2 regions of the Rhizobium sp. KNZ2-6A genome follow, and region 1 is predicted to be linked to the other one. Evidence: predicted binding sites of a transcription regulator. Region 1 holds the regulator's gene; the other holds the start of a gene.
What was found. Region 1 encodes LexA, which represses DNA repair genes until DNA is damaged. Its sites were predicted from a motif close to TGTTCNNNNTGTGTTCNG; they were not measured.
Positions count from the first base shown of each region.

Region 2: the regulator LexA is predicted to act here: its motif matches at 5,105-5,122, upstream of ACPYOP_RS04920 (YifB family Mg chelatase-like AAA ATPase).

Region 1 covers NZ_JBNDIC010000052.1:3,025-10,354, forward strand. Annotated here, with positions in the region: gene ACPYOP_RS27000 (ComEC/Rec2 family competence protein) at 1-1,137, shown strand, start outside; gene lexA (transcriptional repressor LexA) at 1,118-1,840, opposite strand; gene ACPYOP_RS27010 (VOC family protein) at 2,264-3,151, shown strand; gene kdsA (3-deoxy-8-phosphooctulonate synthase) at 3,148-3,987, shown strand; gene eno (phosphopyruvate hydratase) at 4,137-5,411, shown strand; gene ACPYOP_RS27025 (FtsB family cell division protein) at 5,633-5,944, shown strand; gene pdhA (pyruvate dehydrogenase (acetyl-transferring) E1 component subunit alpha) at 6,103-7,146, shown strand; gene ACPYOP_RS27035 (pyruvate dehydrogenase complex E1 component subunit beta) at 7,165-7,330, shown strand, end outside.
Region 2 covers NZ_JBNDIC010000004.1:185,896-193,225, forward strand. Annotated here, with positions in the region: gene ACPYOP_RS04895 (hypothetical protein) at 1-361, opposite strand, end outside; gene ACPYOP_RS04900 (LysE family translocator) at 361-993, opposite strand; gene ACPYOP_RS04905 (cysteine hydrolase family protein) at 1,018-1,575, opposite strand; gene ACPYOP_RS04910 (LysE family translocator) at 1,705-2,322, shown strand; gene cysK (cysteine synthase A) at 2,459-3,427, shown strand; gene ACPYOP_RS04920 (YifB family Mg chelatase-like AAA ATPase) at 3,481-5,013, opposite strand; gene gshB (glutathione synthase) at 5,209-6,156, opposite strand; gene ACPYOP_RS04930 (cupin domain-containing protein) at 6,266-6,769, opposite strand; gene ACPYOP_RS04935 (endonuclease/exonuclease/phosphatase family protein) at 6,868-7,330, opposite strand, start outside.

The sequences.
Region 1 (7,330 bases):
GGCTATTCGCTATGGAAACGACGACGGCCTCGCGAAAACATCCTCTCGCGTGTCCGTCTGTTGAGCCCGCTGCTCTTCGTCTCGCGCTTCTTCGGTGGCGTGCTGTCGACCTCGTTCATCGGTGGCGCATCGACGGCCATCTTCTCGATCGAGCATTTTCACCGGCTGGCGACATATGGGCTTGCCGCCAACCTCGCGGCCATGCCGGTGGTCTCTTTCATTGTCATGCCGTTCGGCATGGCGGCAATGCTGCTCATGCCCTTCGGCCTGGACGGGCCACTCTGGAAAGTCACCGGCGAGGGACTGGAGCTCGTCATCCTGATCGCCAAAACCGTGGCTGGTTGGGGAGGCGACATCACCTTCGGCCGCCAACCCGGCTGGTTGATGCCGACCTTCATTGCCGGCTTCCTGATCATGACCATGTTGCGGAGCCGGCTTCGCCATCTGGGCCTGCTGTTGCTGCTTTCATCCACTGGCGTGGCTGCATTCGGCTCCGCCGTGCCGAAGCCGGATCTGATGATTTCCGAGGACGGTGTTCTGGTTGCGCTGCGGCAGGACGATATACTCGCCACAAATCGCGAAAGGCCGCAGGCCTTCATTTTCGAACAATGGCAGAAGGCGCTGGTCGCAACCGAACACCAGCCTCCCATTATTCTCCCCAGTGACAGCCGGCTTCCGCAGATCAACAAGACGACCGATCGCCGTAGGCGATTAAGCAGCGAAGAACAGAAAGCGGTCCGCAAGGCAATGGAAGAGGCGCTGGATCGGACGATGCAAGGAAGTTTCGCCTGTCAGAAGGGCGCGTGGTGCGTGGCGATGCTCGATAATGGCGCCATGTTGGTCACCATCGAAAATGCTGCCTATCTGCCGCCGGCTTGCGATACCGCGCAAATCGTCGTCACATCGATCCGGCTGCGGCTCGATCATTGCCGCTCCGGCGCAATGCTCATAACCGGCGCAACATTGCGGCGAACTGGCTCTCTCGAAATGACCCTCGGCGCAGATACGCCAACCGTTTCGACGGCATTCAAAAACCCGCAGCGACCATGGACGCGGCATCGAACTTACGATTGGCGCGCAGACAAGTTCGCCACGCCAATCACGCTGAAATCACCGGTCAGTGATAACGCCGAATAAGGCCGACGAGCTTCCCTTGGACCTTGACGCGATCCGGCCCGAAGATACGGGTTTCATAGGCTGGGTTGGCGGCTTCCAGCGCGATGGAGGCGCCCTTGCGGCGGAAGCGCTTCAGCGTCGCCTCTTCGTCGTCGACGAGCGCAACGACGATATCGCCGGGATTGGCCGTCGTCGAATTGCGGATGATGACCGTGTCGCCATCGAAAATTCCGGCGTCGATCATCGAATCGCCCCTGACCTCCAGTGCATAATGCTCGCCGGAGCCGAGCATATCGGCGGGAACGGTAATGTCATGCGTATTGTTCTGAATGGCGGAAATCGGAACGCCGGCGGCGATGCGCCCCATGACCGGTACCGATACCGAACTGTTCTGGTCGTCGTTGGCAACTTTCGCCGGGGCGGGCGGCGCGACCGGCTGAGATTTGCCGAGACTGCCCTCGATAACGCTCGGCGAAAAGCCACGACGCGGCTGCAGGCTCGAATTATAGGCCTCCGGCAGCTTGATGACTTCGAGCGCTCGCGCCCTGTTCGGCAAGCGGCGAATGAAGCCTCGTTCCTCGAGCGCCGTGATCAGACGGTGAATGCCGGATTTTGATGCCAGATCCAGTGCGTCCTTCATTTCGTCGAAAGATGGCGGGACACCGGACTCTTTCATCCGCTCGTGAATGAAGAGAAGCAGTTCCTGCTGCTTGCGAGTCAACATCGTCTTGGAACCCCAAATCAAGAAAATCGTCGTGAAACAAATCCAGAACGGACACTATATGTTCCATATGTGTTCCGCAAGTGCTTAAATTTCAGTAAAGCTTCGCCGGGCCGATCAAATAATTGCCGTCATCGAATGGATCGCTTGAAATTCCTCGGGAATTATATCCGCGCTAATTCAGCGATAAATATGAGAAATGCCGCTTTGTTCGCTTTATGGACGCTTCACCTCTATCCTGTTCACTTCAAGTGCGGATAAAGACGACGGTTGTCACCTAAGCCGGCTACAGTTGAGAATCAGCGCGTTCCCGTTGTCAGGGTGCATCCGACTCACATTCTCTTGCGCCTTCACAGCTTGGCTTTCGTCTTGAATTGAGCATTGTATGGGCGCAAATCTGCTCTCGCAGGCAAACAAGGGAGGACCATGACTTTGTCGCCGCATCCGCTTGATCATCTCGTGCTGCCGACCGTCAACATCGCTCTGGCGCGCGAGCGCCTGGGCAAGCTGGGCTTCACGGTGGCTCCGGATGCCCGCCATCCTTTCGGCACGGAAAATGCCTGCGTCTTCCTTGCCGACAAGACCTATCTCGAACCTTTGGGCGTAGCATCGCAGGAACAATGCGAGACGAGCATTGCCGACGGCAATGTCTTCGTTGCGCGCGACCAGGCCTATCGCTTCCGCGTCGCCGAGGATGGATTTTCGGCCCTGGTTTTCGGCACGGAGGATGCCGTTAGCGATGACGAGCGTTTCAATGCGGCCGCGATCTCGGCTGGGCGCATGCTGGATTTCTCCCGGCCGATGAAGATGCCGGATGGAACGGAAACCACGGCCGGTTTTCGTCTCGCATTTGCGGCCGATCTGCGCGCGCCGGATTTCCTGGCCTTCTGCTGCCAGCGCATCAATCCGCTGCCGGCCGATCGCAGCGCGCTCGAGCGTCACGAAAACGGCGTGACCGGCATCGCGCGGGTGGCGCTTTCCGCGCTGAAACCAGCGGCGTATCGCACCTTCTTCGAAGAGATCGTTGGCGGCCCGCGGGTCTCGGAACACTCCTTCGGCCTGACGATCAAGGCAGCCAATGTCGATGTGGAAGTTTTGACGCCGGAAGGAATGGAAGCATTCTACGATTTGCCTGTTCACACCAGCGATCCCGGGCTGAGAGCACGCGCAATCCTTTTCAAAACGCGCGATCTTTCCGTGACATCGTCGCATTTCACTGCTAACGGCGTCACCTACACGCGTAAGAACAATCGTATACTGGCAAGGCTGGCGCCCGGACAGGGCGCATTATTCGCCTTCGAGGAGATAGCATGAGCACGAATTCCGAAGTCACCGTCGGCGAGGGTGCCTCCAAGGTCCTCTTTTCCAATACCGCCAAGCTGTCGCTGATTGCCGGCCCCTGCCAGATGGAGAGCCGCGACCATGCTTTCATGGTCGCCGGAGTTCTGAAGGAGCTCTGTGGTAAGCTCGGCATCGGCCTTGTCTACAAATCCTCCTATGACAAGGCGAACCGGACCTCTCTGTCAGGCAAGCGCGGCATCGGCTTGGAAAAATCCATGGAAGTCTTTGCCGACCTCAAGAAGGAATATGGCTTTCCGGTTTTGACTGACATTCACACGGAAGAGCAGTGCGCTGTCGTCGCCAAGACGGTCGATATCCTGCAGATCCCGGCTTTCCTGTCGCGCCAGACCGATCTCCTGGTTGCAGCCGCCAAGACCGGCCGTGTCGTCAACGTCAAGAAGGGTCAGTTCCTCGCGCCGTGGGATATGAAGAACGTGCTTGCCAAGCTCAATGAGAGCGGCAATCCGAATATTCTTCTGTGCGAGCGCGGTGCCTCCTTCGGCTATAACACGCTGGTTTCGGATATGCGCTCGCTACCGATCATGGCGGCCATGGGCGCGCCTGTCATCTTCGATGCGACCCATTCCGTACAGCAGCCCGGCGGGCAGGGCGGTTCTACCGGCGGCGACCGTCGATTCGTCGAGACGCTGGCGCGCGCCGCAGTCGCTGTCGGCGTCGCGGGTGTTTTTGTCGAGACGCATGAGGACCCGGACAATGCGCCCTCGGATGGCCCGAACATGGTCTATCTGAAGGATATGCCGCGGCTTTTGGAGAAGCTGCTGGCCTTTGACGCCGTGGCCAAGGCCTAAGAAATATCAGGCATTCAACAGGCTGACATGAATTTGCTTTACGCGGCCTGCAGGAGTGCCAAATCGGGGCGCGGATCGGCATTGAAATTTCCGTGCCTTCGATTAAGACGATTTAAATCGATTTATAAACCAGCGAGCAGGAAGCTATCATGACCGCAATCACCGACATTATCGCCCGCGAGATTCTCGACAGTCGTGGCAATCCGACCGTCGAAGTCGATGTCTACCTCGAAGACGGCAGCATGGGCCGCGCGGCGGTTCCGTCGGGCGCGTCGACCGGCGCGCATGAGGCCGTCGAGCTTCGCGATGGCGGCAAGCGCTATCATGGCAAGGGTGTTGAGAAGGCCGTCGAAGCCGTCAATTCGGAAATCTTCGATGCCATCGGTGGCATGGATGCCGAAAACCAGATCCAGCTCGACAACATCATGATCGAACTGGACGGCACGCCGAACAAGTCGCGCCTGGGCGCCAACGCCATCCTCGGCGTCTCGCTCGCTGTTGCCAAGGCCGCCGCCCAGAGCGCCAACCTGCCGCTCTACCGCTATGTCGGCGGCGCCCATGCCCGCCTCCTGCCGGTCCCGATGATGAACATCATCAACGGCGGCGCCCACGCCGATAACCCGATCGACTTCCAGGAATTCATGATCCTGCCGGTCGGCGCTGAATCCATCCGCGATGCCGTGCGCATGGGCTCGGAGATCTTCCACGTCCTCAAGAAGGAACTGGCATCGCAGGGCCACAACACCAATGTCGGTGACGAAGGCGGCTTTGCACCGGGCCTCTCCAGCGCCCCGGCAGCTCTCGACTTCATCATGAAGTCCATCGAAAAGGCCGGCTACAAGCCGGGCGAGGAAATAGCTCTCGGCCTCGATTGCGCCTCGACTGAATTCTTCAAGGACGGCAAGTACGTGCTCGAAGGCGAGGGCCGCACGCTGGAATCCGGCGCGATGGCCGAATATCTGGCCGAACTGGCCGCCAAGTACCCGATCGTTTCGATCGAAGACGGCATGGCTGAAGACGACTGGGAAGGCTGGAAGACGCTGACCGACCTGATCGGCAAGAAGACCCAGCTCGTCGGCGACGACCTGTTCGTCACCAACTCCGCTCGCCTGCGCGACGGTATCCGCATGGGCGTTGCCAACTCGATCCTCGTCAAGGTCAACCAGATCGGCTCGCTGACCGAGACCCTCGATGCCGTCGAGACCGCGCACAAGGCCAACTACACGGCCGTCATGTCGCACCGCTCGGGCGAAACGGAAGATTCCACCATTGCCGATCTGGCGGTTGCCACCAACTGCGGCCAGATCAAGACCGGCTCGCTGTCGCGTTCCGACCGTCTGGCCAAGTACAACCAGCTCATCCGCATCGAAGAAGCGCTCGGCCCGCAGGCAAAGTATGCCGGCCGCTCCATCCTTCGTGGCTGATATCTGATCCGCGGGATCCGCTTGGATCTGCGACCAGATTATTCGCTGAAATCGAACCGCGCCTTCGGGCGCGGTTTTTTGTTGGCCCGCGCAGTTAGAGTCAACGGACGGTTAATCTCTGCCGGTTAAATTAGCTCTAGGTGTTTGATTTGATGTGATCTTGTCCGAAGCGGTATTGGCTTCGGAGCGGGATTGCCTAAAGCCAGAGCGTTCGAGCGAGTATGTGGACAAAGTATCATAAGAAGAGAAAGTTCGGGCGCTTCATTCTTCCCGCCATCACCATCGCCTTCGTGAGCTATTTCGGTTATCATTGCATCCATGGCGATTACGGTCTTAAGGCGACCGAAGTATTCGAGCAGCGCCGCGTCGACCGCGCCAAGGAATTGGCGGATCTGGTCACCAAGCGCGAGCACCTTGAAAAGGAGGTCACGCTCCTGAGTGATGGCTCCCTGGACAAGGATATGCTCGATCAATATGCGCGCTATCAGTTGACCTATTCCAAGGCGAACGAGATCGTCATTTTCAACAAATAGCCACAATTAACCGAATTTCGGTTAATCAAGTTTTCGCAAGTTATATCAATAACTTGCGAAGAATATGAGCCATGCAATTATAGCATTGCTGTGGCGGACAATCTTGCCTATGTTACGCCTCACCACAAAAACGAGGCTACTCACACAGGGAGGGTTGAATGGCGCCGCGAAAAAACGCGACCGTTTCCAGCCGTAAGACAGCATCAAGGCCTGCCAAGGAAACCAATGGCGGCCCGATCGCAGATTTCGATCGCGATGCGGAGCTCAAGGCTTATCGTGAGATGCTCCTGATCCGCCGCTTCGAAGAAAAGGCCGGCCAGCTTTACGGCATGGGCTTCATCGGCGGCTTCTGTCACCTTTATATCGGCCAGGAAGCTGTCGTCGTCGGCATGCAGCTGGCGCTGAAGGATGGCGACCAGGTCATTACCGGCTATCGCGACCACGGCCATATGCTGGCAACCGGTATGAGCGCGCGCGGCGTCATGGCTGAACTCACCGGACGCCAGGGCGGCTATTCCCGAGGGAAGGGCGGCTCCATGCACATGTTCTCCAAGGAAAAGAATTTCTACGGCGGCCACGGCATCGTCGGCGCCCAGGTGTCGCTCGGCACCGGCCTCGGCTTTGCCAACTGGTATCGCGGCAATGACAATGTCAGCGTCGCTTATTTCGGCGATGGCGCCGCCAACCAGGGCCAGGTCTACGAAAGCTTCAACATGGCGCAGCTCTGGAAGCTGCCGGTGATTTTCGTGATCGAAAACAACCGTTACGCCATGGGCACGTCGACCGCTCGCGCCACGGCGCAGGCAGACTTCTCCAAGCGCGGTGCATCCTTCGGCATTCCTGGCCTCCAGGTTGATGGCATGGACGTACGCGCCGTCAAGGCCGCGGCTGACGAAGCCGTTGCGCATTGCCGCTCCGGCAAGGGCCCGATCATCCTGGAAATGCTGACCTACCGTTATCGCGGCCACTCCATGTCCGACCCGGCCAAATACCGTTCCAAGGACGAAGTGCAGAAGATGCGCTCCGAGCACGACCCGATCGAACAGGTCCGTATCCGCCTTCTCGAAAAGGGCTGGGCGAGCGAAGACGATCTGAAGGATATCGACAAGGATGTCCGCGACATCGTCGCAGACAGCGCCGATTTCGCCCAGAACGATCCGGAGCCGGATGCATCCGAGCTCTACACCGACATTCTGCTCTAAATCGGGGAGGGACGATCCATGCCCATCGATATTCTCATGCCCGCCCTTTCTCCGACGATGGAAGAGGGTACCCTTTCGAAATGGCTCAAGCAGGAAGGCGACAAGGTCGTTTCCGGTGACGTCATTGCCGAAATCGAAACCGACAAGGCCACCATGGAAGTGGAAGCCGTTGACGAAGGCACAA
Region 2 (7,330 bases), on a different contig from region 1:
TATCATCATAACCGAAGCTGGTATCGACGGGCATACCAAACGCGATCGCCGCTGGCTCGATAGTGGCAAGCGGCCGGATGTAGTCGTAGGAGACGCCGGAATCCTTCTTCCGCTTCGATGGATCCGGCGCGAAGATGGCCCCAGGCTTGCCGAAGAGCTTCGTCAGGACCGACGGCAGAGCCAGCGCTCGATTAAGGCCCTGGCAGCTGAGCTGGCCAAGTCCGGCCTCCGGCTTCTCCCCATGCCGCATGAAAACGATCGTCTGCGTACCGGCCTCCGCCGCCGAAGCGACCGGCAGGAAGCTTGCGAACGGGGCGAGCGCCAAAAGACCGGCGATGATGGCTTGCGACACGCCTCGCATCAGCGCTGTGCTTCGAAAGCCATTCGTACGGCTAGCCCGGCCAGTACCGTGCCCATCAGCCAGCGCTGCACGAGGGCGAAGGATGGGCGGCGGGTGAGGAACATCGCGATCCAGCCGGCACTCAGCGCGAAGATGGCATTGAATGTCACGCTGATGACGATCTGCGCGAAGCCAAGAACAAGCGATTGGGTGAAGACGCTGCCGGCGGCGGGATCGATGAACTGCGGCAGCAGCGAGAGATAGAGAACCGCGACCTTTGGGTTCAGCAAGCTGGTCACCAGCCCCATGGAAAAGAGCCGGCGCGTGCTATCCTTCGGCAGCTCGCGCACCTGAAAGGCCGAGCGACCGCCAGGCTTCAGCGCATTCCAGGCGAGCCAGGCGAGATAGCCAGCACCCGCCAGCCGCAGCGCGTCATAGGCGAAGGGTACGGCGAGGACGAAGGCGGTGATGCCGAGTGCGGCTGACAGCATGTAGAAGAGGAAGCCGCAGGCGACACCGCCGAGCGAAATCAGCCCGGCCGCCGGCCCCTGCGAGATCGAGCGCGACACCAGATAGATCATGTTCGGCCCGGGTGTCAGCACCATGCCGAGAGCGATCAGGGCAAAGGCGATCATACTGGTCAGATGCGGCATGGAGCCTCCGGCGGGGAAAGGGCTTTAGAAAGAAATTTCGCTGGATGCGACTAACTTGATCTCATGCGGTCCGGCATCGAAGCCGTCAAGCAGCATATTGTGATGGGTGACAATGTCTTCGAAGGTGAGCCTACCCATATCGGCCGTGGTGTGGCCGTCGGAGACCAATGTGACGTCGAAACCGAGCGAAACGGCGCGACGCACGGTCGTATCGACGCAGAATTGCGTCATGCAGCCGCCGACGATGAGATGGCTCACGCCGCGCGCCCGCAGCCGCGCCTCGAGGTCGGTTTCGAAGAAGGAATCGCAGCTCGTCTTGTGCACCACGGCGTCGCCGGCTTCGGGGGCGATTTCCCGGCGCAATTGCCAGCCTTCGCTGCGCTTTGCCAGGCGATGACCCGGGCCGCCGTCATGCTGGACGATAAACGTAGGAATTCCGGCGGCGCGGGCGCTGTGCTTCAGCGCCGCGAGCCTGGCAATGACCGCCTCCAGCGCCGCATCAATGTCAGGCTGACGCTCCGGCGTGCCAAGGCCGGTCAGGATGGAATTCTGAAGATCGATCAGGAGCAATGCGGAAGACATGATATCCTTGGGCAAAGCGGTTTCGACGTGCCGTCAACGCCTTGGTAATATGTTCGCGGCGCCAGCGCAATCGCTTGAAAACGCAAAGGTGGTGCGATAGAGCAGGCACCATCTGAGGAGGAAATGGCCATGACGCTCGCATCCCTGCTCGCCTATTGCGGCGCTCTCTTCGTTGCCGCGGCCATTCCCGGCCCGGGCATCACGGCGATCGTGGCGCGCGCCCTCGGCTCCGGCTTTCGCGAGACCTTCTTCATGGGCCTCGGCCTCGTGCTCGGCGACACGATCTACCTGACAGCAGTCGTTCTCGGTCTTGCCTTCGTGGCGCAGACCTTCACCGGGGTGTTTATCGTCATCAAGATCGCCGGCGCCCTCTATCTCGGCTATATCGCTTGGAAGCTCTGGACGGCCGGCCTGCTCGCGGCCGATATCGCCGCCAAGAAATCGAACAGTGCCGGCATGTCCTTTCTCTCGGGCCTATTGGTGACGCTCGGTAATCCGAAAACCATGCTTTTCTATGTCGCGCTCGTGCCGACGCTGATCGACATCGGCGGCGTCGGCCTTCGGGAATATGCGACGCTGCTCGCGGCAACCTTCGTCGTTCTTCTGATCGTGCTCATTCCCTATATGCTGCTCGCCTCTCGAGCCCGAACGTTCCTCAAGAAGCCGAGAGCATTACAGATTTTGAACCGGGTCGCGGCCAGCATCCTCGCCGCCACTGCCGCCTTCATCGCGGCCCGCGCAGCCTGAAAAAAACTTCCCCCAAACGGGCTCTTGGGAGATTCTTTTCTCACGAGCCGTGGACGGGGAAAGCGCGCATAGGCTGGTTTCCGCAAGCATTTGATCCTATTGTCACCGCATAATTCAAATGTAGGGAGAGCTACCCATGTCCGACACCCGCAAACCCGGTCGCGGCCGCGTCTATACCTCGATCACCGAGACCATCGGTGATACGCCGATCGTCCGTCTCGACAAGCTGGCGAGGGAGAAGGGCGTCAAGGCCAACCTCCTGGCAAAGCTTGAATTCTTCAACCCGATCGCCTCCGTGAAGGACCGCATCGGTGTCGCCATGATCGAGAGCCTGGAATCGCAGGGCAAGATCGCCCCCGGCAGGACCGTGCTGATCGAGCCGACCTCAGGCAATACCGGCATTGCGCTCGCCTTCGCCGCCGCCGCCAAGGGTTACCGGCTGATCCTCACCATGCCGGAGACCATGTCAATCGAGCGCCGCAAGATGCTGGCGCTGCTCGGCGCCGAACTAGTGCTGACCGAGGGACCGAAGGGCATGAAGGGCGCGATTGCCAAGGCGGAAGAGCTGGCTTCGACGCTGCCGGACGCGATCATTCCGCAGCAGTTCGAAAATCCCGCCAATCCGGAAATCCATCGCAAGACGACGGCCGAGGAAATCTGGAACGATACCGAAGGCAAGGTCGATATCTTCGTTTCCGGCATCGGCACCGGCGGTACGATCACTGGCGTCGGCCAGGTATTGAAGGCCCGCAAGGCCGACATCAAGGTCATCGCCGTCGAGCCGACGGATTCGCCGGTTCTTTCCGGCGGCAATCCCGGCCCGCACAAGATTCAGGGCATCGGCGCCGGCTTCGCGCCAAAGATTCTCGATACCCATGTCTATGACGAGGTGGTGACCGTCAGCAATGACGAGGCCTTCCAGCATGCCCGTCTCGTGGCTAAGCTCGAAGGCGTGCCGGTCGGCATTTCCTCCGGCGCCGCGCTGGCCGCAGCGATCAAGGTCGGCCAGCGCCCGGAAAACGAAGGCAAGACCATTGTCGTCATCATCCCGTCCTTCGCCGAACGCTATCTCTCGACGGCGCTGTTCGAGGGCCTTGGCGGCTGAATGAGCCGGCCATCGATTGAATTGGAAGGGGTGCTTCGGCGCCCCTTTTTCATTCAGGCATGCGCGGCCAGCCGTTCGCCGGCGATGCGGTAGGAGATGGCTTCGGCGAGATGGATGCGCCCGACCGTCGGCTTGTCGTCGAGATCGGCAAGCGTTCGCGCCACTTTGAGGATGCGGTGGTAGCCGCGGGCCGAGAACTTCATCTTCTCGGCCGCATCCCGCAATAATTGCAGGCCGGCAGCATCCGGTTCGGCTATGGTTTCGATCATCGCGGTCGAGCAGCGGGCGTTGGTCGAAACGTTCTTCACGCCGGCCCTTTCGAAGCGCTCCTGCTGTCTTTCGCGGGCGCGGGCGACGCGGAGCGCAACATCGGTGCTCTTCTCCGCCGTTGCCGGCCGGATCAGGTCGGCGGCCGATACCGCCGGTACGTCGATGCGGATGTCGATACGATCGAGCAAGGGGCCGGAAATGCGGCCCTGATAATCGGATGCGCAACGCGGCCCACGGGCGCAGGTGTGGCCCGGCTCGCCGGCCATGCCGCAGCGGCAGGGGTTCATCGCCGCGACAAGCTGGATGCCGGCGGGATAGGAAACGCGGTGGTTTGCCCTGGCGATGACGCATTCCCCGGTTTCGAGCGGCTGACGCAGCGCATCAAGTGCCTGCGGCGAAAACTCCGGCAGCTCATCCAGGAAAAGGATGCCATGATGAGCGAGCGATGCCTCGCCCGGCCTGGCGCGCAGGCCGCCGCCGACAAGCGCCGCCATGGTGGCGGAGTGATGCGGCGCGCGATAGGGCCGCCGGTCGGAGAGCTTGCCGCCGGACAGCTGACCGGCGATCGAATGGATCATCGACACTTCCAGCAGCTCGTTGGTCGATAAGGGCGGCAGGATCGACGGCAGGCGCGAGGCGAGCATCGACTTGCCGGAGCCGGGAGGTCCGACGAAAAGCAGATTATGTCCGCCGGCGGCCGCCACTTCCAAGGCGCGCTTGGCACTTTCCTGGCCCTTGATATCGGCAAGATCGGGCAGATTGGCAGCATTGGCGCGAACTGACGGTTCCGGGCGCGACAGAACCTGCGTGCCGCGGAAATGATTGGCGAGCGCGATCAGGCTGCGCGGCGCCAGAATATCGATCTCCTTGCCGGCCCAGGCGGCTTCCGGCCCGCTTTCGGCCGGGCAGATCAGCCCCTTGCCCATGGCATTGGCGGCGATTGCCGCGGGAAGCGCGCCCGCAACGGGCGCGATCGTGCCGTCGAGATTGAGTTCGCCGATGACGGTATAGGACGACAGGGCATCCGCCGGGATCGCGCCGAGCGCCGCCATCAGACCGAGCGCGATCGCAAGATCGAAGTGGCTGCCCTCCTTGGGCAGATCCGCCGGGGCGAGATTGACGGTGACTTTCTTCGGCGGCAAGGCCAGACCAGAGGCGTGCAATGCCGCCTGGACCCGCTCCCGGCTTTCGGCCACGGCCTTATCGGGCAGGCCGACGATATGCATCAGCACCTTGCCCGGCGCGATCATCACCTGCACTTCGACGGGTACGCCCTCAATGCCCTGAAACGCCACCGTACTGACGCGCGCTACCATGCCCTATCCCCTGTCGCCGAACCCGTTTGCCGTTACGTGCCCCGATCAGCAAACTTCGGGTTGCAATCTGGCATAAGACAAGGAATGAAACAAGAACAATAAACGAACAAAAACTTCACCCAGGTATGCCGAAATCATCGATGTGCCTGGGTGAATGCTATTGCTCAGCCGAAAAGCATGGCGGGGAACCGCCGCTCAGGCCCGCTTGGCTTCGATCGCATCCCAGAGCAGGCTGGCGATATCGGCGCCGCCGAAACGCTTGACTTCGCGCAGGCCGGTCGGCGAGGTGACGTTGATCTCGGTCATGTAGTCGCCGATGACATCGATGCCGACGAGCAGGAAGCCACGTTCCCGCAGGGCCGGTCCGATGCGCTTACAGATTTCCTGTTCGCGCGCCGTCAGCTCGGTGGCTTCGGCGCGACCGCCGACATGCATGTTGGAGCGGGAGTCGTGCTCGGCCGGTACGCGGTTGATCGCGCCGACCGCCTCGCCGTCGACGAGGATGATGCGCTTGTCGCCCTTGCGGACATCGGGCAGATATTGCTGGGCAATGAAGGGCTCGCGGAAGAGCTGGCCGAACATTTCGAGCAGGGACGAGAGATTGCGGTCGTCGCGCGTCGAATGGAAGACGCCGGCGCCGCCATTGCCGTAGAGCGGCTTCAGGATGATATCGCCCATCTCGTCGCGGAAACGGCGGATCTCAGCCGGATCGCGGGTGATCAGCGTCTTCGGCATGAGATCGGCGAATTCGGTGACGAAGATCTTTTCCGGCGAATTGCGCACCCAGGCCGGATCGTTGACGACGAGCGTCTTCGGATGGATGCGCTCCAAGAGATGCGTCGAGGTGATGTAGGCCATGTCGAATGGCGGGTCCTGGCGCAGCAGCACCACATCCATGGTCGAGAGATCGACACGCTCGGGTTCGCCAAGCTCGAAGTGATCGCCCTTGACGTCGCGCAGGATCATCGGCTCGACGGAGGCATAGACCTTGCCGTCGCGCATGCTCAGCCGCTCGGGCGTGTAATGGAAGAGCTTGTAGCCGCGCTTCTGCGCCTCGAGGCTCATGGCGAAGGTGGAGTCGCCCGCAATGTTGATGCTCTTCACATGGTCCATCTGGACCGCAACATTCTTGATACCAGCCATAGTCAGCCCTCGCTCGAATTTGCGGACAGATGTAGGTCGGCCCGCATCCAAACGCAACGGCTATTCAAGGGCTTCCGTCAGGGGCTTGTCCGGCGTGGCCTTGCCGCGCTCAGGCGGCAAGACCCTGTGCGCCGCCCTGGCGGACGAAGTTGCGCAGGCGATAGGCCATGGTCAAAGGCTTCGGGAACGGCTTGCGTAAAAAGGCGACCTTGCGCAGATAGCGATCGATGCGCCATGTCGCCCAGGTGCCGCCGGCGAAATAGGCGACGTCGCCGGCACTAAGCGTCCGCTCGACGCCGTCTTCCGTGGTGATATGCACCTCGCCTTCGAGGATCATCACCGTTTCGTCCCAGCCGAAATACCAGCGAAATTCGCCCGCCGTGCAATCCCACAGCGCGGTCATGGCGGCATCGTCCTGCCCGCGCGAATGCTCGGCGATGCGGGCAACCGGATTGCCCGCCAGGACCCAGGAGGGCTCGATCGGCGACGGCTTCATTTCCATTTCGTGGCTGGCACCAGCCACGAAGCTTTTCGACCGTGGCAGCGCGACCACAGCCGGGACGGCACGCGCGGCAAAGGCCGCCATGCTCGTCAACATCAGTTTCAAGACCATGCAATCCCCCAAAATTCCATGCGCGTCCGCGATCTCATCGCACGGAAGCGGTAACGGCAGGGTTCATGAAATCGAGGGCATTTTAACGATTGCGGCGATCAGGCGGAAAAACCTTCGATCGTGCAGACGATGATGTCGTGATCGGACAGCGGCTTGCCCTCCCCGTTGAGAGAGGAAACAAGATGGCTTTCGCCGATCTTCAAACCACGGGCAATGAACCAGTCGAGCTTCATGGTGCGATCGGGAAAGCGCGTGATCAGGCTCGGACGCGTGCTCGTTTGATCGAGCGGTCCGCCGTGGCATTCGAAGCCGCGGCCCTCGGCCATGGCGAACAGCGTATCGGTGGAGAAATCGCCGCCGGTGTGGTTGCCGGTGTTGAGATCGCCGCCGATCAGGATCGGCAGGCCGGGTGCAAACGCTTCGACGGCATCGATCAACGCCGCCATCTGCCGCTCGCGATAGGCAACGGTCGCAACACTTTCGAGATGGACCGAAGCGGCGACCATGGGACCGGCCTCCGTCTCGATAATGGCGCCGACGGCGCAGCGATCGCCGATGCGC